DNA from 3 places in the Streptosporangium sp. NPDC049644 genome. Region 1 is predicted to be linked to each of the others. Evidence: riboswitches for the same ligand, from Rfam matches in the RefSeq annotation. Region 1 holds a riboswitch; each other region holds the start of a gene.

Region 1 (6,960 bases):
CGAGGTCCGGGTGATCGTGGTCACCGGTGCGGGGAAGGGCTTCTGCGCCGGGGCGGACTTCAGGACGCTCACCGCCATCCAGGACGGCTCGTACGCGGGGGAGCCCGACCGGCGCCCCAACACCTTCCCGACCACGATCCGCAAGCCGATCATCGCCGCGGTCAACGGCGCCTGCGCCGGGCTCGGCATGGTCCACGCCCTGGTCTGCGACCTGGTCTTCACCGCCGCCGAGGCCAAGTGGACCACCGCCTTCGCCCGGCGCGGCCTGGTCGCGGAGTACGGCCTGTCGTGGATCCTGCCCCGCCTGGCCGGGCAGGCCAGGGCCATGGACCTGCTGCTCTCCGGGCGCACCTTCACCGGCGCCGAGGCCTGCGATCTGGGCCTGGCCAACCGGGCGGTGCCGGGAGAGCGGCTGATCGAGGAGACCCTGGCCTACGCCCGCGAGCTGGCGACGTACAGCTCTCCGGCCTCGATGGCCGTGATCAAGCGTCAGATCTGGGGCGACTGGCAGCAGACCCTGGAGGCGTCGGAGTCGGCCGCGGCACGCCTGATGGTCGACTCCTTCACCCGGCCGGACTTCGCCGAGGGCGTCGCCAGCTTCGTCGAGCGCCGCGCCCCCGGCTTCCCGCCGCTGTAGTCACGTCGTAGTCACTCCGGCGCTCTCAGCTGACCAGGGCGAGCCAGCGCGGAGCGGTGTCGAAGGGGGCCGTGCGGGCGGTGACGGCCTCCATCAGCCAGGCGGCCGAGGCGCGGGCGCTCCGGACGACCTCGGGCGGGTAGGCGTACCTGACCCGGTGCTCCTCGAACTCGTCCTCGTCGTCCAGGAAGACCCGGCAGGTGCGGCCCTTCGCCGGGTTGCGGCGCGTCCGGATCACGTCGAGGTCCAGGTCGACCATGGTGACCTCGCCGTCGCTCCACCGTGGCACGGTGGAGATGTCGCAGTAGATCTCGTGTTTGTGCGGGGCGGAGTTGAAGGCGGCGGTCCACCAGGCGTCGCGGGGGAAGAGCATCACGAAGGCATGCGGGGAGGCCACCTCGGGTCCGTGGCCCTTGCGGCCGACGGAGTTGGCCGCGCAGCCGGTCCACACCCCGTGCTCGTCCTCGCCGAGCAGGAGACCGCTGTGGTTCCAGTGCAATGACCCGTCGTATTTGCGGTAGACCACCTTCACCGTCTCATAGGACATTCCCCAACATTAAGCCTTGACAGAGATCTATGTATTTCCTACCTTCTAAATAGGTTAAGAGTGTCAGTGCGAAGCCCCGGCTGGCTGACCGGCAACCCTCGCACCGCGGCGGGGTGCCTCCGGGGGAGACCTGGTGGCACGGTCGGCGTGCCGCAAGCGCGGACCCCCTCACCGGGGTCACCGAGACATGTCCGGGAGTGCCACATGTCGAAGACCAGCACACTGAACTGCGCGAGCCCCGTCGCCCCCGACGCCCACGGCCACTACCGGCCGCATCGCAGAGCCGCCGCATGAGCGCCTCGATCGCCGTCGTCGGTGCCGGCCCGACGGGCACCTGCCTGGTGGAACGCATCTGCGCCAACGCCGCCGACCTGCTCGGCTGGCCCTCGCTCGACGTTCACGTGATCGACCCCCACCCGCCGGGTGGCGGCCGCGTCTGGCGCCGTGACCAGCCCGAGCTGCTCTGGATGAACTCCGTGGCCGCCGACGTGACGCTCTTCACCGACGAGTCGGTGCGCTGTGAGGGGCCGATCCGTCCAGGCCCCACGCTGGCCGAGTGGCTCGGCGGGGACCCAGGCACCTTCGCCTCCCGCCCGGCGCAGAACGGCTACCTCTCCCACGTCTTCGGGCACGCGGTGGAGACCGCCCCGCGCGGGGTCCGGGTGCACGTGCATCCGGCCCGCGCCGTCGACCTCGCCGACATCCCCGGCGGCCAGGCGGTGCGGCTGGAGGACGGCCGGACGATCGAGGTCGACGCGGTGATCCTGGCCCAGGGGCACGGCGACGTGACCCCGAACGGGGAGGAACGGGCGCTGGCCGACCTGGCCGTGCGCGGCGGGCTGCGCTACCTGCCCACCGGATACGCGGCCGACCTCGACCTGGACGGCATCCCCGCCGGAGAACCGGTGATCGTGCGGGGGATGGGGCTGGCCTTCGTCGACCTGATGGTGCTGCTCACCTCGGGCCGGGGCGGCCGGTTCGTCCGCGAGTACGACGGGGAACTGGTCTACCTGCCCGGCGGGCGGGAGCCCCTGCTGCACGTGGGATCACGGCGCGGCGTGCCGTACCACTCCAAGACCGGCTACCCCTTCGGGGGAGCACGCCCGCCGGTGCCGCGCTTCCTCACCCGCGAGGCGCTGGGCGAGGGCCCGTGGAACTTCCGCCGGGACGTGTGGCCGCTGGTCGCCAAGGAGCTCGCCTTCGCGTACTACCACGAGCTCCTCACCGCCCACCCCGAGCGCGCCAGGCTGGACTGGGCGGCGTTCGCGGCGGCGTTCGCCGGCGAGGAGTGGCGCAGCCCGGGCATCCGCAAGCTGATCCGTACGGCCGTGCCCCGGCACCTGGACCGGCTCGACCTCGACCGGCTCGACCGGCCGCTGGCGGGCATCGGGTTCGGCGACCGGGCGGGGCTGCAGAAGTGGATGCACGGCTACCTCGCGGCCGACCTGGAGCGGCGCGCCGACCCGGCACACAGCGCCGACCACGCCCTGATCCTCGGGCTGCTCTCCGTCTACGGCGTCCTGGCCGAGCTGGGCGTCTCCGACCCGTGGTTCCACGGGTTCTTCAGCTACCTCGCCAGCGGCCCGCCCGGCCCCCGTCTTGAGGAGTTGCGCGCCCTGGCCAGGGCGGGGGTGGTCACCTTCCTCGGCGCCGACCTCAAGGTCGACCAGCACGACGGGCGCTGGCGGGCGCAGAGCCCCACCGTGCCCGGCGGCGTGACGGCCACGACCCTCGTCGAGGCCAGGCTGCCCGCGCCCAGCGTGAGCCGGGCCACCGACCCGCTCATCGGCGCGCTCCGCGACCGGGGCGAGCTCGACGAGAAGTCGGGGCTGGTGAACGTGCGGGCCGCGGACCGCCGCCTGGTCGACAGGTCCGGCACCCCGCACCCGCGCAGGTTCGCCTTCGGTCCCTGGGTCGTCGGCGGCCAGGCCACCGGCGGCTTCGCCAGACCCCGTCTCAACGCCCCGCTCTTCCGCCACGCCGACGCCCTCGCGCGGATCGTCCTGTCCGAGGCGGTCGGCACCCAGACAAGAAGGCACGTCGCATGAACCGCCAGGTCTCGAAGGAGCAGAGAGTGAAGTTGCGATGGGGCGCCCTGACCCTCGCCGGGGTGCTGGCGCTGGCGGCGTGCGGAGCCGAGAGCGGGGCTCCGGCCGCGGCGGCCGGCGGCGACGGAGGGTCGCTCGTCTGGGCCGTCGAGACGCAGCCGATCACCTTCAACCCGCACCAGTGGGGCCAGAACAAGGCGCGCCTGCTGGTCCACAACCAGTTCGACGCGTTGATCGCCCGAGGCGGGAACGGCGATTTCCTGCCGTGGCTGGCCACCTCCTGGCAGGTCTCCAAGGACGGCCTGACCTACACCTTCGAGCTCCGCGACGACGTGACCTTCCACGACGGTGAGAGGTTCGACGCCGCCTCGGTGAAGGCGAACCTCGACCAGCTCGTCTCGCCCGGCTACAACGCGGCGGTCAGCGCCATCCAGCTGCGCAACTTCGACCACGCCGAGGTGAGCGCCCCGTACACCCTGAAGGTCACGCTGAAGGCCCCGGACGGACTGTTCCTGGACTTCCTCTCCTCCCCGCTCGCCGGCCAGGTCTCCCCGAAGTCGCTGAAGAACGCCAAGGACCTCAAGGCGGGCGGGGTCGACGTGGTCGGCACCGGGCCGTTCATCCTCGACCGGTTCACCCCCGGCCAGGAGGTCCACTACCGGCGCAACCCGAACTACGACTGGCCGCCCGCCGGCGCCGCCCACCAGGGGCCGGCACACCTGGCCGAGGTCACCTACCGCTTCCTGCCCGAGGCGGCGGTGCGGGTCGGCGCGCTCACCTCCGGGCAGGTACAGGTGATCGAGGGCGTGCCCGCCACCGAGATCGGCCTCATCAAGGGCGACCCGGAGCTGACGCTGGAGACCAGCCTCAACTCCGGCAGCGCGTTCTCCTACTACTTCAACGTCTCCCGCCCCCCGTTCGACGACAAGCGGGTCCGCGAGGCGTTCCGCGACGCCGTCGACGTGGACGCCGTGCTCGACTCCGTCTACCAGGGCACCGCCAAGCGAGCCTGGAGCGTCATCGGCCAGGGCAGCCCGCGGTTCTACGACCCCTCGCTGGAGAACACCTTCGGCAACGACCCGGCGCGGGCCAACAGGCTGCTCGACGAGGCCGGCTGGAACGGACGTGACGCCGAGGGCTACCGGGTCAAGGACGGCAGGCGGCTGACGGTCCGCACGGTCAGCGCCGCGCCGTTCGTCCGCGACCGCCGTGACGTCCTCGCCCAGGCCGTCCAGGCGGCGGTCAAACGACACGCGGGGATCGACCTCCAGATCAAGCTCGTGGACCAGGGCACCGCGCAGAAGGCCGCCGACGAGAACGAGTACGAGATCTTCGAGAACTCGCGCGGCGACACCGACGCCGGGGCGGCGCTCAACCTGATCCTGCCGAAGGGCGCCGCGATCAACCGTACGAGGTACGAGAGCGCGGAGCTGGACCGGCTGCTCGCCGACGCGTCGGCGACCTCCGACCTTGCCGAGCGCAAGGAGCTCTACGCCAAGGTACAGAAGATCGTGGTCACGGACGAGGCGCTGCTGCTCCCGCTGTACGTGCCCGCCGACCAGATCGCCTACGGCGCGGGTGTCACCGGCGTCACCTTCGAGCCGGTCTCCGGCACCCCCAACAGTGCCTACGACGTCCGGATCGGGACATGAGCACCCTCACACTCACCCGGCGGCGGGGGCTGGCCGCCGCCGGGTGGCTCGGCCCGGTGGCCAGGCGACTCGGAGCGGGCGTCGCCGTGCTCTGGGCCGCCGCCACCGCGGCCTACCTCGCGCTGATGCTCGCCCCCGGCGACACGATCGACGTGCTGATCGGCGACGGCCTCGACACCCCCGAGCGGCGGGCGCAGATCATCGCCGAGTGGGGACTGGACCGCTCACCGCTCCAGCAGTACGGCGACTACCTGCTCCGCCTCCTCCAGGGTGACCTGGGCCACTCCTACGTCCTGCAGCGCGGTGTGGGGGAGATCCTGGCCTCCCAGATCTGGCCGACGGTCCAGCTGGCGCTCACCGCCGCGGCCTTCGGGGTGCTGCTCGCCCTGGTGCTCGCCCTGGCCACCGCCGGGCGCCGGTCCTGGCTCGGCGGCCTGGTCGGGCTCTCCGAACTGGCCGTCGTCTCGGTCCCGCCGTTCCTCGTCGGCATCCTGCTGCTCGCCGTCTTCTCCTTCACCCTCGGCTGGTTCCCCGTCTCCGGTGACCGGGGGTTCGTCTCGCTCGTACTGCCGGGACTGGCGCTCGGCCTGCAGATCGCGGGGGTGCTCGGGCAGGTGCTCCGCGAGGGCCTGGAACGCGCGCTGGAGGAGCCGTTCGCGGTGACCGCGCGCTCGCGCGGCATCACCGAGTGGCGGCTCGTCGCCGGGCACGCTCTGCGGCACGCGCTGCTCCCCGCCGTCACCCTCACCGGCTGGTTCACCGGCGCCCTGCTCGGCGGCGCGATCATCGTGGAGGCCGTGTTCGGCCGCCCCGGGCTCGGCCAGGTCACCGTCGGCGCGGTGAACAGCAAGGACCTGCCCCTGGTGATGGCGGTCGTGCTGATCTCCGCCCTCGTCTACGTGACGGCCAGCACGATCGTCGACCTCGCCTACCTCGCGATCGACCCCCGCCTGAGGAGGAGCAGATGAAGGTGCCGATGGTGACCCGGCCGCCGTACCGTCCGGGGAGGAGCCGATGACGACGGTCGCCGAGATTCCCGGTGTCGTGACCGCGGCCCCCGTTCCGGTGCGGCGCAGGTACGCCTTCAGGGTGCCGTCGGCGGTGCCGCTGCTGTTCCTGGCGGTGGCCGCGGTCGCCGCCGTCGCGCCCGGCCTGCTGACCGGCGTCGACCCGCTGGCCGCCGACCCGCTGCACGCGCTCGCCGGGCCGAGCGCCGAGCACTGGTTCGGCACCGACCACCTCGGCCGTGACGTGCTGTCGCGCGTCGTCCACGGGGCCGGGCACTCGTTGAGCATCGGCGCCGCGGCCATCGGCCTCGCAGCCGGGGCGGGTGCCCTACTGGGTGTCCTGGCCGGGCTGTCCCCCCGCTACCTCGACGAGCTGCTCGGCCGCCTGTTCGACGTGGTGGCCACCTTTCCGGAGCTGCTGCTCGCCCTGCTGGTCATCGCCGTCACCGGTCCGGGAACCGGCAACGTGATCCTCGCGATCGGCATCGCGCAGATCCCCAACTACGCCCGGGTGATCCGTGCCCAGACGTTCGTGGTGCGCCGCTCCGGCTACGTCGAGCAGGCGGTCACCTTCGGCCTGGCCAGGCCGGTGCTGGTCGCGCGCCATGTGCTGCCCAACGTGCTGGGTCCGCTGCCGGTGCTCGCCACGATCGGCATGGGCACCGCCATCATCGCCACCTCCGGTCTCAGTTTCCTCGGCATGGGGCCGCAGCCGCCCAGCCCCGAGTGGGGCTCGATGCTGTCGGAGGCCCGTGACTACCTGCGCGTCGCCTGGTGGACCGTGCTCTTCCCCGGGCTCTCCGTCACCCTGACCGTCATCAGCCTGACGCTCGTCGGGCGCCGCCTGCAGCGCCGTTTCGAAGGGAGAGACCGATGAGCCTCATCGACATCGAGGACCTGCGGGTCGGCTTCCCCGGGGCCGGGGTGGAGGCCGTACGGGGGGTGAGCCTGTCGATCGAGGCCGGCGAGTGCGTGGCGATCGTCGGGGAGTCGGGTTCGGGCAAGAGCGTCACGGCCAGGACACTGGTCGGGCTGACCGGCCCCGGCGCCTCGGTCACCGCCTCCCGGT
Region 2 (6,960 bases), on a different contig from region 1:
CGACCTGACCCTGCTGACCGACAGCACCGTCGGCTCGCCGGGTGGCATCTCCGGCACCACCCCATCAGGCAAGCAGGACTGCACCGGCTACCCGAAGACCTACACCGGCACGCTGAACAACGGTCAGTCCGTCTCCCAGCCGAGCCGCTACTACCGGGCCGTCGTCGCCGGTACGCACTCCGCCTGCCTGGACGGCGGTGACGGCGTCGACTTCGACCTCTACCTCCAAAGGTGGCGGCGGCCGAACTGGGTCACTGTCGCCACCTCCGACCGCGCGGGCTCCGACGAGCAGATCAGCTACACCGGCCCGCCCGGCGCCTACCGCTACCGGGTGGTCTCGGTGAGCGGCTCCAGCCCCTACACGCTGAAGGCCAAGGCGCCCTGACCCGCCTTCCGCGGCCCTCACCCAGGCCGCGGCCGTCATGCCGCCGAACGGCCTCAAATCGTCTGCCGCGTGGCGTGTGGCGTTTGAGGCCCTGGCGGCAATGGCTGGATTAGGGTGGCGTTGCCCGTGCGGCGCTCTCCCCCTCCTGCTGTGAAAGCCGAGGTCGAGGAGAGTTTCATGTTCGGCAGACATGCCGTCGCCACGGGCTGCGTGCTGGCGGTCACCGCGCTCACCCTGACGGGTGTGCCGGCTGCGGCCGGACCCCGGGTTCCGGTCACCGCGTCCGCCTGGAAACCGCCGTCGGGCATGCTGGAGGCGCTCCAACGCGACCTGGGCCTGACCAGGGAACAGGTGCGGGCACGTCTGGCCAACGAGATCCGTATGTCGGGAGTCGAGGCGGACCTCCGCGAGGCGCTCGGCGACCGTTTCGGCGGCTCGTGGCTGATGGGAACCGTTTCGCAGACCCTCGTGGTGGCCACCACCGACCCCGCCGACCTCCCCACGATCGTCGCGGCGGGCGCCAGAGCCGAACTCGTCAAACGGTCGCTGACGGAACTCGCCGGGCTCATCAGTGACCTCAACGTGGACCTGCCGGGAAAAGGCGGCGGGGGTGATGTGCGCTTCGTCGACGCCAGGAACAACAGGATCGTCATCCTGTCGAAGAGCCCACTGGCGACCGAGGATCTCGTGGAGGCGGTGGGGGCCGACTCAAGTGTGGTGAAGGTGGTGCCGTCCACCGAGCGGCCCCGGCTCCTCAGCGACGTACAGGGCGGCGACGCCTACTACGTCGGTGTCGCGAGTCGTTGCTCCGTCGGTTTCTCGGTGACGCGCGGGACCCAGGCGGGGTTCGTCAGTGCCGGTCACTGCGGTAAGACCGGTGATGCCACCACCGGTTTCAACCGGGTGCCCCTGGGGATCTTCCGGGCGTCGTCCTTTCCGGAGAACGACTACGCCTGGGTCGCGGTGAACGCCGGCTGGACGCCCAAACCGGTGGTGAGCAACGGCGCCGGCGGCACCGTGCCCGTCGCGGGCTCCAGACCGGCTCTGGAGGGCGCCTCGGTCTGCCGTTCCGGCTCCACCACCGACTGGCACTGCGGCCTCATCAGGCAGTTCAACGCCAGCGTCACCTACCCCCAGGGCACCATCCACGGGCTGACCCGTACCAGTGTCTGCGCCGAGCCGGGCGACTCGGGTGGCTCGTTCATCTCCGTGGACCAGGCCCAGGGGGTCACCTCCGGCGGCTCCGGCAACTGCGCCACGGGCGGCGTCACCTACTTCCAGCCGATCAACGAGATCCTCACCGCCTACGACCTGACCCTGCTGACCGGCGACGCCACCACCCCACCGGGCACCGTCCCGCCCGCTCCGACGGTCTGCACCGGCTACCCGAAGACCTACACCGGCACGCTGAACAACGGCCAGTCCGTCTCCCAGCCGAGCCGCTACTACCGGGCCGCCGTCGCCGGCATGCACTCCGCCTGCCTGGACGGCGGTGACGGCGTCGACTTCGACCTCTACCTCCAAAGGTGGCGGCGGCCGAACTGGGTCACCGTCGCGACCTCGGAGGGCGCGGGTTCCGACGAGCGGATCAGCTACACCGGCCCGCCCGGCTTCTACCGCTACCGGGTGGTCTCGGTGAGCGGCTCCAGCCCCTACACGCTGAAGGCCAAGGCACCCTGACCCGCCTTCCGCGGTCTGGCGCGGGAGGTTCCACGGGACGTCCGCCGCGACCGGTGCCTACCGGCCGCGGCGGCGCCCCTGCTGCGGACAAGGGTGCTCTGTCCGGCAGGTAACACGCTACGTCTCGTATTATGAGACAAGTGGCCGGGGTGGCGGTATGGCGATGTAGAGTGCCTAAGACCTGCCTGTCAGGTCTCCAACTGAATATTTGCTCATCCAGAGGGGTGGAGGGATCGGCCCTGCGAAGCCCCGGCAACCATCCCGGTTCAAGACTCGTAATCGACACGAGGTCAACCGGGACAGGTGCCAATTCCGGTCTGTGACCAAGGTGGTCCGCAGACGAAGATGAGGGAAAGGCCTCGCTTCATGGCGCTCGCAACCACTGAGAACACCACCACCTCGCTCGGCCGTGTCGAAGACACCCGAAACCAGCACTTCGGCCCCGCCGTGGCCCTGTCCTGTCGCGAGTGCGGTGCCCGCTACGACCTCGGCCCGAGCTTCGCCTGTATCGAGTGTTTCGGGCCCCTTGAGATCGCCTACGACTTCGGGCGGGTGACCCGGGAGCAGATCGCCGAGGGGCCGGCCAACATCTGGCGTTACCGCTCGCTGCTGCCCGTCCCCGCCGACGTGGCCTCCAAGCCCAACATGGAGCCCGGCTGGACCAGGCTCGTCAACGCCGGCAACCTCGCCCGTGAACTGGGCATGCGCTCGCTGCACGTGAAGGACGACTCCGGTAACCCCACGCACTCTTTCAAGGACCGTGTGGTGGCCATCGCCGTCGAGGCGGCCCGTAACTTCGGCTTCCACACCCTCTCCTGCTCCTCCACCGGCAACCTGGCCGGTGCCGCCGCTGCCGCCGCCGCGCGGGCCGGGCTGGACGCCTGCGTGTTCATCCCCGCCGACCTGGAGCAGGCCAAGGTCGTCATGGCCTCCGTGTACGGGGGCAGGCTCATCGGCATCGAGGGCACCTACGACGATGTGAACCGCTTCTGCTCGGAGCTCATCGGCGACGAGCTGGGCGAGAAGTGGGGTTTCGTCAACGTCAACCTCCGGCCGTACTACGCCGAGGGCTCCAAGACGCTGGCGTACGAGATCGCCGAGCAGCTCGGCTGGCGCGTTCCCGACCAGATCGTCGTGCCGGTCGCGTCGGGCTCCCAGCTCACGAAGATCGACAAGGGTTTCAAGGAGCTGATCGAGCTCGGTCTCGTCGAGGACAGGCCATACAAGATCTTCGCGGCCCAGGCCGAGGGGTGCTCCCCGGTCTCCACCGCCTACAAGGCGGGCCACGACGTGATCCGCCCGGTGAAGCCGGACACGATCGCCAAGTCGCTGGCGATCGGCAACCCCGCCGACGGTCCGTACGTGCTGGACATCGCCCGCCGCACCGGCGGCGCGGTCGAGGACGTCACCGACCCCGAGATCGTCGACGCGATCCGGCTGCTGGCCAGGACCGAGGGCATCTTCGCCGAGACCGCCGGAGGTGTCACCGTCGGCGTGCTCCGCAAGCTGGTCGCGGCCGGGAGGCTCGACCCGGAGGCGGAGACCGTGGTTCTCAACACCGGCGACGGTCTCAAGACCCTCGACGCGGTGGCCGCCGAGGCGCGCCCCACCGCCGTGATTCGTCCCTCCCTTGACGCATTCCGTGCGGCAATCGCCTAGAAATCGTGAAAGGTACTGAATTATGAGCGTTTCTGTGCGGATTCCGACGATTCTCCGGACTTACACCGGTGGTGCTGCCGAGGTGAGCGGAGAGGGCGAGACCCTGCGCGACGTCCTCCAGAAGCTCGACGCGGACTTCCCGGGGATCGGTGCCCGGATTCTTGATGAAACGGGTAAGATCCGCCGTTTTGTCAACGTCTATGTGGGAGATGAGGACGTCCGCTTCGCCGACAACCTCGACACGGCCACGCCCTCCGGCGTCCAGGTCTCCATCATCCCGGCGGTCGCCGGGGGCTGAGACCCCGCCCCCGCACCGCGCCGGTCGCACCCGCCTCACCCTCCCGGGGGCGCTCACGACACCCTCCCCATGACACCCGCCCGGCTCCGGCCGTGTGCGGGTGTCATGCTTTGTGGCGTAAACCGGTATTCGCGGTGGGGAAAGATAATGTAATCTTTAACTAACTAATAGTGATAGTCAAACTGTGTTCTCGTACTAAATGCTCTTGTAAAGAGCTAGTTTGGTGCTTGACTCTGTTGCCCAACCGGTTCCCACAGGTATGGTCGAGGACGATCGATGTGGCGAAGTCTGCCCCGGAGATTGAGGACTTCGCGAGAGGAATGGGCGTCGTCCTTAAGTCCAGTAAGAGGAGTCGCAAGTGGCGCAGGGCACCGTCAAATGGTTCAACGCGGACAAGGGCTACGGCTTCATCGCGGTAGACGGTGGTAAGGATGTGTTCGTCCATTACTCCGCGATCATGATGGATGGCTACCGTGCACTCGAGCAGGGCCAGCGAGTCGAGTTCGAGATCACCCAGGGGCAGAAGGGTCCCCAGGCGGAGTCCGTCCGGGCGGTCTGACATGGCCGTCCCGTGAACCCGCGGGGAGGGGCCGGTGGATCCCGCGGCAGCGCAGTCCGCCGGATCCACACCACCTAGGCCCGGCTCGCCTCCCCAATCGGCGAGCCGGGCCTTCGCTTTGCGCGGAACACGCGCCCGCGTGACGCGGCGCATACGCTGACGTGGCCCGGAGCGGACGCCCGCTCCGGGCGCGACGCAGGTCAAGGGATCGTGGCTTGCACTCGGCAAGGTAGAGTGCTAAACACATTGTTGGCACTCACGCATAGAGAGTGCCAACCCTGGATCGAGGCGATGGGGCCCGCCGAACGGAGTCGTGGGCCCGCATGCCGTCGCGGGCGTCGGCTCGGTCCGGTGCAAGCCACCCTGTCTCTGGGAGGTCTAGCCGTATGGCAGCCAAGATGATCGCGTTTAACGAGGACGCCAGGCGCGGTCTCGAGCGTGGCATGAACCAGCTCGCGGACGCCGTCAAGGTGACCCTCGGCCCCAAGGGCCGCAATGTCGTTCTGGAGAAGAAGTGGGGCGCCCCCACCATCACCAACGATGGTGTCTCCATTGCGAAGGAGATCGAGCTCGAGGACCCGTGGGAGAAGATCGGGGCCGAGCTCGTCAAGGAGGTCGCCAAGAAGACCGACGACGTCGCGGGTGACGGCACCACCACCGCCACCGTGCTCGCTCAGGCTCTCGTACGCGAGGGTCTCCGCAACGTCGCCGCCGGCGCCAACCCGATGTCCCTGAAGAAGGGCATCGAGGCCGCCGTCGAGCGCGTGTCGGAGGAGCTGTCCAAGCTGGCCAAGGACGTGGAGACGAAGGCGCAGATCGCCTCCACCGCCTCCATCTCCGCGGGCGACCCGCAGATCGGCGAGATGATCGCCGAGGCGATGGACAAGGTCGGCAAGGAAGGCGTCATCACCGTCGAGGAGAGCAACACCTTCGGCCTTGAGCTCGAGCTCACCGAGGGCATGCGCTTCGACAAGGGCCTCACCTCGATGTACTTCGTGACCGACCCGGAGCGTATGGAGGCCGTCCTCGACGACCCGTACATCCTGGTCGTCAACTCCAAGGTGTCCGCCAACAAGGACCTGCTCCCGGTTCTCGACAAGGTCGTGCAGGCCGGCAAGCCGCTGCTGATCATCGCCGAGGACGTCGAGGGCGAGGCCCTGGCCACCCTGGTCGTCAACAAGATCCGCGGTCTGTTCCGCTCGGTCGCCGTCAAGGCGCCCGGTTTCGGTGACCGTCGCAAGGCCATGCTGGGTGACATCGGCATCCTGACCGGTGCCCAGGTCATCAGCGAGGACCTCGGCCTCAAGCTGGAGTCCACCACCCTGGACCAGCTCGGCCGTGCCCGTCAGGTCATCGTCACCAAGGACGAGACCACCATCGTCGACGGTGCCGGCGACGCCGAGCAGATCGCCGGCCGGGTCAACCAGATCCGCGCCGAGATCGACAACACCGACTCCGACTACGACCGCGAGAAGCTCCAGGAGCGTCTCGCCAAGCTGGCCGGCGGCGTGGCCGTCATCAAGGCCGGCGCGGCGACCGAGGTCGAGCTCAAGGAGCGCAAGCACCGCATCGAGGACGCCGTTCGCAACGCGAAGGCGGCCGTCGAGGAGGGCATCGTCCCCGGCGGTGGCGTGGCCCTGCTGCAGGCCGGCGCCAAGGCGTTCGACAAGCTGGAGCTCTCCGGCGACGAGGCCACCGGTGCCGCGATCGTCAAGAAGGCCCTTGAGGAGCCGCTGAAGCAGATCGCCGTCAACGCCGGCCTCGAGGGTGGCGTCGTGGTGGAGAAGGTGCGCAACCTCACCCCTGGTGAGGGCCTCAACGCCGCCACCGGCGAGTACGTCAACCTGTTCGAGACGGGCATCATCGACCCGGCCAAGGTGACGCGTTCCGCTCTGCAGAACGCGGCGTCCATCGCGGCGCTGTTCCTCACCACCGAGGCCGTCATCGCCGAGAAGCCCGAGAAGGCCGCGGCCGCTCCCGCCATGCCCGGCGGCGGCGACATGGACTTCTAAGTCCACCGCTTTCTGGTAAAAGAGGCGACCCCGGGATCTCGGGGGCGCCTCTTTTGCTGTTTCCCCGAGGGGTCGCCTGTCGTCGTACGTCTTCGGAGGAGTCGCCCCGACGGGCGCCGCCCGTGCGGAGCCGCGGGCGAGAGGGGGCCGCGAAAGGCCGGGACCGATCAGGGCAGGGGCCCGCGACCACATCCATGCCGTCCGGCTGATTTCCGTGCTATCAAGCAATAAATGGACAAGGTGGGCGGAACAAGAGTTCAAGTCGGTGTGTCGTTTCCGGGACACGCCGCCGTGTGGCCATAGAACGAAGTCCTTGCCGTAGCGACGGGTTCTTGGTGGTGCAGCGGTGTGCGAGGGGAACGATGGA
Region 3 (6,960 bases), on a different contig from region 1:
CTGACCGTGCCTCACTTGTCGATATCGCCGACGACGAAGAACAACGAGCCCAGAATGGCGACCATGTCGGAGACCAGGTTGCCGGGGAGCATCTCGCGCAGCACCTGGACGTTGTTGAAGGAGGCGGACCGGAGTTTCATCCGCCACGGTGTCTTCTCCCCGCGCGAGACCAGGTAGTAGCCGTTGAGGCCGAGCGGGTTCTCCGTCCAGGCGTAGGTGTGGCCCTCGGGGACCTTCAGCACCTTGGGCAGGCGCTGGTTGATCGGCCCCTGGGGCAGTTCGCGGAGCCGCCGCACGCAGGCGTCCGCCAGGTCCAGGGAGACCTTCACCTGCTCCAGCAGCACCTCGAACCTGGCGTGGCAGTCCCCGGCGGAGCGGGTGACCACCTTCACCGGCAGCTCGCCGTAGGCGAGGTAGGGCTCGTCCCTGCGCAGGTCGAGGTCGACGCCGGAGGCACGGGCGATCGGGCCGCTCACGCCGTACTGCATGACCGTCTCGCGGTCCAGCACGCCCACCCCGCGGGTACGGGCGAGGAAGATCTCGTTTCCGGCGATCAGGCCCTCGATGTCGGGCAGCCGTCGCCGCACGTCGGCCACGGCCGTCGAGACCCGGCCCAGCCACCCCTCGGGCAGCTCCTCCTTCAGGCCGCCGACCCGGTTGAACATGTAGTGCATCCGGCCGCCGGCGATCTCCTCCATCACGGCCTGGAGGGTCTCGCGCTCCCGGAACGCGTAGAACATCGGGGTGATCGCGCCGAGTTCCAGCGGGTAGGAGCCGAGGAACATCAGGTGGTTGAGCACCCGGTTGAGCTCGGCCATCAGTGTGCGGGTCCAGACCGCCCTGACCGGCACCTCCATGCCGAGCATCCGCTCCACCGCGAGGACGACGCCCAGCTCGTTGGCGAACGCCGACAGCCAGTCGTGCCGGTTGGCCAGCACGATGATCTGCCGGTAGTCACGCACCTCGAACAGCTTCTCCGCGCCCCGGTGCATGTAGCCCACGATCGGTTCGGCCGAGCTGATCCGCTCCCCGTCCAGGGTGAGCCGCAGCCGCAGCACGCCGTGCGTGGACGGATGTTGCGGCCCGATGTTGAGGACCATGTCCTCGGTCGCGAGCTCCTTGCCGTGCGCCTCCCGCACGGCGGCGGCGCCCGCGCCCATCCCCACGTTCAGTTCACGGCGAGGCTCAGTCATATGTCCATGCTGTCACGTCAGCCGCGCGAGGCAAGATCCCGCAGGGCGGCGATCAGCCGGTCGACGTGCTCGGAGGTGGTGCCGATGCCGATGGAGGCGCGCACCGCGGAGGCGGTGGGGTCGTCGCAGCCGCCGTCCTTGGCGTCCAGCAGGTGCCGTACGAAGGGGTGGGCGCAGAACTTGCCGTCCCGGACGCCGATGCCGTAATCACCGGACAGGGACTCGGCGACCTCGCGGGCGGTGCGGCCGTTCACCACGAAGGAGACGATGCCGACGCGCGGGTGGTCGGGGCCCCACAGGGACAGCTCCTGCACGCCGGGGACGGAGGCGAGGCCCGCGCGCAGCCGGTCGAGGAGACGCTCCTCCTCGTGGACCAGCGGGGTCCAGCCGGTGGCGGTCAGGGCGTCGCAGGCCGCGGCCAGCGCGATGGCACCCAGGACGTTCGGGGTTCCGGCCTCGTGGCGGGCCTCGGGGTCGTCGTGCCACTCGGTCCCGTCGTCGTTCACCGCCCTCACCGCCCCGCCGCCCCGCAGGTACGGCTCGGCGTCGGCCAGCCAGTCGGAACGGCCGATCAGCGCGCCGGCGCCGAACGGGGCATAGAGCTTGTGACCGGAGAAGACCACGTAGTCCAGGTCGAGCGCGGTCAGGTTGAGGCGGCGGTGCGGGACGAGCTGCGCGGCGTCGACGAGGACGCGGGCGCCGTGGCGGTGGGCGATGTGGGCCAGCGCGGCGATCGGCCACAGCTCCCCGGTGACGTTGGAGGCGGCGGTCACGACCAGCAGCCTGGGACCTTCGACCGAGGCCAGGGCCTCGTCGGCGGCGCGGACCGCCTCGCCGGGGAAGGCGGGGACCGGCAGCCGCAGGGCACGCTCCCAGGGCAGCAGCGAGGCGTGGTGCTCGGTGTCGAAGACCACGGCGGTGGTGCCCTCGGGCAGGCTGCGGGCCAGCAGGTTGGTCGCGTCCGTGGTGTTCCTGGTGAAGATCACCGAGTCGCCGGGACGGGCACCGACGAAGGCGCGCACCGTCTGCCTGGCCTGCTCGTAGCGGGCCGTGGTCAGCTGGGAGGCGTACCCGGCGCCTCGGTGGACGCTGGAGTACGCCGGGAGCGCGGCGGCGACGGCGGCGCTCACCGGCTCCAGACAGGGGGCGCTCGCGGCGTAGTCGAGGTTGGCGTAGCGGACGAGCCTGCCGCCCCTGACCGGGACCTCCAGGTCGGAACCGAGCACGGCGGGGATCGGCCGGTCGCCGGACGTACGGGTCGCGGGGACGGTGCCGGGGGCGGCCGCGTCGGCGGCTGCGGCGGTGGAGATCGTCAGTATGGACACGCCAGGGCTCCTTCGAGGTCATCGGACCCCAACCCGTGGCACAGGTGCCTGGAGCCCGCGCTTGCCCGGCACACCTCGTGCCGGACCAGGTCCTCACCCGGGGCACCCCGCCGCGGACGCGAGGGTTGCCGGCCAGCGAGCCGGGGCTTGTCACTGGCACTCATGACCTACGGGGGAACTATAACCGACCTCTGCCGGGGATTCGCAAGTGATGTCCCTTGGGTTCGGGAACTCACGACGGATCCCGTTCGTCTGGGCAGTGAGCCGGGTGGCATCCGGCGGCGCGTGATGTTTGTCCTGGTAGTGGGTGAATAACGCCGAGCGACGGATCTCGTCGTGCCGGTAGTGATCAAGTAAGGCGAGCTGGAGGCTCAGATGTTGGACTGGGTGACCAACCCGGAGATCTGGATAGGGTTCGTCACCCTCGTCGCTCTGGAGATCGTGCTAGGCATCGACAACATCATCTTCATCTCGATCCTCGCGGGGAAGCTCCCGCCCGAGCAACGGGACAGGGCGCGCAAGCTGGGTCTCCTCGCGGCCCTTCTCAGCCGGCTGCTGCTGCTGCTGGCACTGTCGTGGGTGGTGAGACTCACGGCGCCGCTCTTCGAGGTCCTGGGGCAGGAGATCTCGGGACGAGATCTCATCCTGCTCGGCGGCGGGCTCTTCCTGCTCGGCAAGAGCGTCATCGAGATCCACGACAATGTGGAGGGCAAGGGCGGGCACGGCGGCACCAAGGCGGCCGCCACCTTCGGCTCGGTGATCGTCCAGATCATGCTGCTGGACATCATCTTCTCCCTCGACTCGGTCATCACCGCGGTCGGCATGGTCGACCAGCTCGGCGTCATGGTCGCGGCCGTGATCGTCTCGGTCCTGGTGATGCTCTTCGCCTCAGGCCCGATCAGCCGCTTCGTGGACAAGCACCCGAGCATCAAGATGCTCGCCCTGTCGTTCCTGGTGCTGATTGGCGTCGTGCTGATCGCCGAGGGCCTCGGGCAGCACATCTCCAAGGGCTACATCTACTTCGCGATGGCCTTCTCGCTCATCGTGGAGCTGCTGAACATCCGGCTGCGCACCAAGGCGGCCCGGTCCGAGAAGTCGGACGAGCCGGCCGAGGCGTAGCGCATCCGTCGCGGGGCGGTGGCCGGGCTGTCGAGCGTCGGCCCAGCTCCAGGGGCCGGACCAGGCAATTGACACATGGGGCGACATTACGATGTCCATGTGCGCTTTGATCCCTGGAATCCGGAATTCGTCGCCCATCCGTACGACGTCTACGACGAGCTGAGGCGGCAGCGGCCGGTCAGCTTCTTTGAACCGACCGGCCAGTGGCTGGTCGCCCGGCACGCCGACGTCAACGCGCTGCTGCGCGACCGTCGGCTCGGCCGCTCCTACCTGCACATGGCGACCCACGCCGAGTTCGGCAGGCCCGACGACCCCGAGTTCCAGGACCCGTTCTGGCGGGTGGTCAGGGCCGGGATGCTCGACGTCGAGCCACCGGTGCACACCCGGCTCCGGCGCCTGGTCTCCAAGGCGTTCACCCCGCGCATGGTCGAGGCGCTCCGCCCCAAGGTCGCCGAGATCGCCGGGGGGCTGGTGGACCGCTTCGTCGAGCGCGGCGGCGGAGACCTGATCTCCGAGGTCGCCGAGCCGCTCCCGGTGACCGTGATCGCGGAGATGCTCGGCGTGCCCGAGGCCGACCGCCACCTGCTCCGCCCCTGGTCCGCCGACATCTGCGGGATGTACGAGCTGAACCCCTCCGTCGAGGCCCAGCGCACCGCGGTACGCGCGGCCGAGGAGTTCTCCGCCTACCTCGTCGAGCTGGCCCGCGCCCGCCGGGCGAACCCCGGCGACGACCTGATCAGCGCGCTCGCCCTGGTGGCCGAGGAGGGCGACAAGCTCACCGAGGAGGAACTGGTCGGCACCTGCGTGCTGCTGCTCAACGCCGGGCACGAGGCCACGGTCAACGTCACCGGGAACGGCTGGTGGTCGCTCTTCCGCAACCCGGCCGAGCTGGAGCGGCTCCGCGCCGACCACGGCCTGCTGCCCACCGCGATCGAGGAGATGATGCGCTGGGACACCCCGCTGCAGATGTTCGAGCGCTGGGTCCTGGAGGACATCACCGTCGGCGGGGTGGACATCCCGCGCGGCACCGAGGTGGCGCTGCTGTTCGGCTCGGCCAACCGGGACCCCGAGGTCTTCGCCGACCCGGACCGCTTCGACGCCGGCCGGGTGGACAACCCGCACATCTCCTTCGGCGCGGGCATCCACTTCTGCCTGGGCGCCCCCCTGGCCAGGATCGAACTGATCGAGTCCTTCGGCGCCCTGCTCCGTAAGGCACCGAAGCTGGAACTCGCCACCGAGCCCGGCTGGGGCCCTGGCTACATCATCCGCGGCCTCACCGCCCTCGACGTACGGGTCTGAACCGGCTCGCCGCGCGGTGGTGTCAGGGGGAGCGGCGCAAGGGCGGGCGCTGGGCCCAGGTGGCCCAGCGCCAGAGCCATTCGAGGGGGCCGTAGCGGTATCGGCGCAGCCAGAGGGCGGAGAGGAGCCACTGGGCGGAGAGGATGGCGCCGGCGATCAGTGACACGGTCGCCGACGACCAGCTTTCCGGTGAGCCGCCAAGGACGCGACCGACCGCCAGCACGAGGATCGTGGCGGTCAGGTAGTTGGTCAGCGCCATCCGGCCCAGCGGCGCGAAGACGGCCCGCAGCGCCGGTCGGAGCGGAGTCCTGAGCAGGACCAGCAGCGCGCACACGTACGTTCCGGCGAGCAGCAACCCGGTCACGGCCATCGCGAGGCCGGAACCCGGGGCGTTCGCGTCGCCGGCCGACCCGATCTGCCACCACAGGGCGGGCACCGCCCCCGCCGCGAAGACCAGGCCCAGCGCGGCCGGCACCCGGGTGGACCGCTCCATCCGGTCGATCACCCCGTACCTGACCAGGGCCGAGCCCAGCAGGAACAGCCCGGGGACCAGAACTATCCCGTTCTGGCCGGCGATCAACGGTGCCGCGAGGAGCACGGGGGCGAGACCGGCCACGGCCCACCGGGGCAGCCAGGTCGAGGGCAGCAGCACCAGCAGGCCGATGACGGCGTAGACGGTGAGGATGTCGCCTCGCCACAGCAGGAACATGTGCGCCAGGCCCACCCCGAGCAGCACCAGGAGCCGGCGGAGCAGGAGCAGCCGGGGGCCGGCGACGCGTTCCGTGGCGGAGTTCAGCAGCAGTGAGAAGCCGACGCCGAACAGCAGGGAGAAGATCGGGAAGAAGCGCTGATCGACGAGCAGCCCCAGCCAGGCGTCCTCCAGGCTCGCCGGCGAGTCCACGACGACATGGCCGACGTCGACGTTGGCTATCGGCTTGACGTTGACCAGCAGGATCCCGCACAGCGCGAACCCGCGCAGCACGTCGAGCGCGGAGATACGCGGGCGGCCGGGGAATCCCGGGCCGTCGGCTCGCCTCCGAGGGTCCGGCCCGTTGCCGTAGCGCCCGGTCAGGCCCTCGACATTCGGCGCCGTAGGGGGGTCTTCGTTTGGCATGGAGGCATTCTGCGGACCCGGTCCGGTACCGGGCATCGGTCAAAAGCAGGGTTCGCACCGTCTCGGCCGTACTTTTGACCGGTACCGCGGCTCGGCTCCCAAGCGGGGTTCCGTTGCCCTGTCACATCCACCAGGTCGCATCGGTGATGGTGTCGAAGCCGAGGGAGTCGTAGAGCGGCTTGCCGGCCTTGGCCGCGGTCAGGGTGGCGGGGAGGTCCCCCAGGTGTGCCAGGACCGCGTGCATGAGCGCCCGGCCGACTCCGCGGGAGCGGTGGCCGGGCAGGGTGGTCACCCAGTAGGTCCCGCCGACCGTGCCGTCGACGACGGTCATGCAGGCTCCGGCGGGCACCCCGTCCCGTGCGGCGAGGAACAGATCGACGCCGGGGTGGCCCAGCAGGTCCTCGGAGAAGGCGTCACCCGGGCGGTAGGGCTGGAAGTTGGTCAGCGGGAATCCGTGGACCACGATGTTCTCCGCGGTCCGCAGCTGTGCCGCCGTCTCCACGTGGGTGATCTCCACGGCCGGTGGCGCGGGGAGCGGACCGGGGTGGCGGATCATGATGGGGAGCCGCCCCGGGGCCAGGCCCAGAGCGCTCATGTCGACCGAGCCGAACGGGTCCTCGACGATGACCCCGTCGGAAAGCCGGCGCCGGGCCAGGTCCGTCAGTTCGGCGAGATCGTCCGGACCGGGGGCCGGGGAGAGCAGCAGGATCCGCAGCCCGCCGCGCTCCCGTCCGTCCGAGCCGAGAAAGCCGGGGCGGCGGATCAGCTCGCTTCCCCGGGTGCGGGCGAGAGCCGTCCAGAAGGCGGCGGAGTTCTGGACGGCCAGTCGGAGAGAGGCCGTGGGCCCGGCGGGAACGGCGTGCGTCGAGGGAGTGCTCATGGCACCGACCCTACGAGGCGGGAAGAATCC

Evidence for each region. Region 1 has a riboswitch for S-adenosylmethionine ahead of AB0J58_RS17040 (FAD/NAD(P)-binding protein). Riboswitches for the same ligand answer to the same signal wherever they lie in the genome.
Region 2: linked by a shared signal. The riboswitch ahead of thrC (threonine synthase) and the one ahead of AB0J58_RS17040 (FAD/NAD(P)-binding protein) in region 1 are both predicted to bind S-adenosylmethionine.
Region 3: linked by a shared signal. The riboswitch ahead of AB0J58_RS18505 (aminotransferase class V-fold PLP-dependent enzyme) and the one ahead of AB0J58_RS17040 (FAD/NAD(P)-binding protein) in region 1 are both predicted to bind S-adenosylmethionine.

The regions. Positions count from the first base shown of each region.
Region 1 is NZ_JBFAOJ010000025.1:96,859-103,818, reverse strand. Features, by position in the region: gene AB0J58_RS17050 (enoyl-CoA hydratase-related protein) at 1-637, shown strand, start outside; gene AB0J58_RS17045 (DUF402 domain-containing protein) at 663-1,184, opposite strand; SAM riboswitch class IV at 1,237-1,349, shown strand; gene AB0J58_RS17040 (FAD/NAD(P)-binding protein) at 1,475-3,232, shown strand; gene AB0J58_RS17035 (ABC transporter substrate-binding protein) at 3,259-4,884, shown strand; gene AB0J58_RS17030 (ABC transporter permease) at 4,881-5,852, shown strand; gene AB0J58_RS17025 (ABC transporter permease) at 5,899-6,768, shown strand; gene AB0J58_RS17020 (ABC transporter ATP-binding protein) at 6,765-6,960, shown strand, end outside.
Region 2 is NZ_JBFAOJ010000037.1:398-7,357, forward strand. Features, by position in the region: partial or broken gene AB0J58_RS21405 (S1 family peptidase) at 1-385, shown strand, start outside; gene AB0J58_RS21410 (S1 family peptidase) at 563-2,065, shown strand; SAM riboswitch class I at 2,275-2,417, shown strand; gene thrC (threonine synthase) at 2,432-3,724, shown strand; gene AB0J58_RS21420 (MoaD/ThiS family protein) at 3,747-4,022, shown strand; gene AB0J58_RS21425 (cold-shock protein) at 4,381-4,581, shown strand; gene groL (chaperonin GroEL) at 4,968-6,593, shown strand.
Region 3 is NZ_JBFAOJ010000029.1:8,578-15,537, reverse strand. Features, by position in the region: gene AB0J58_RS18510 (NADH-quinone oxidoreductase subunit D) at 12-1,193, opposite strand; gene AB0J58_RS18505 (aminotransferase class V-fold PLP-dependent enzyme) at 1,211-2,518, opposite strand; SAM riboswitch class IV at 2,571-2,686, opposite strand; gene AB0J58_RS18500 (TerC family protein) at 2,894-3,637, shown strand; gene AB0J58_RS18495 (cytochrome P450) at 3,737-4,936, shown strand; gene AB0J58_RS18490 (DUF418 domain-containing protein) at 4,959-6,050, opposite strand; gene AB0J58_RS18485 (GNAT family N-acetyltransferase) at 6,172-6,930, opposite strand.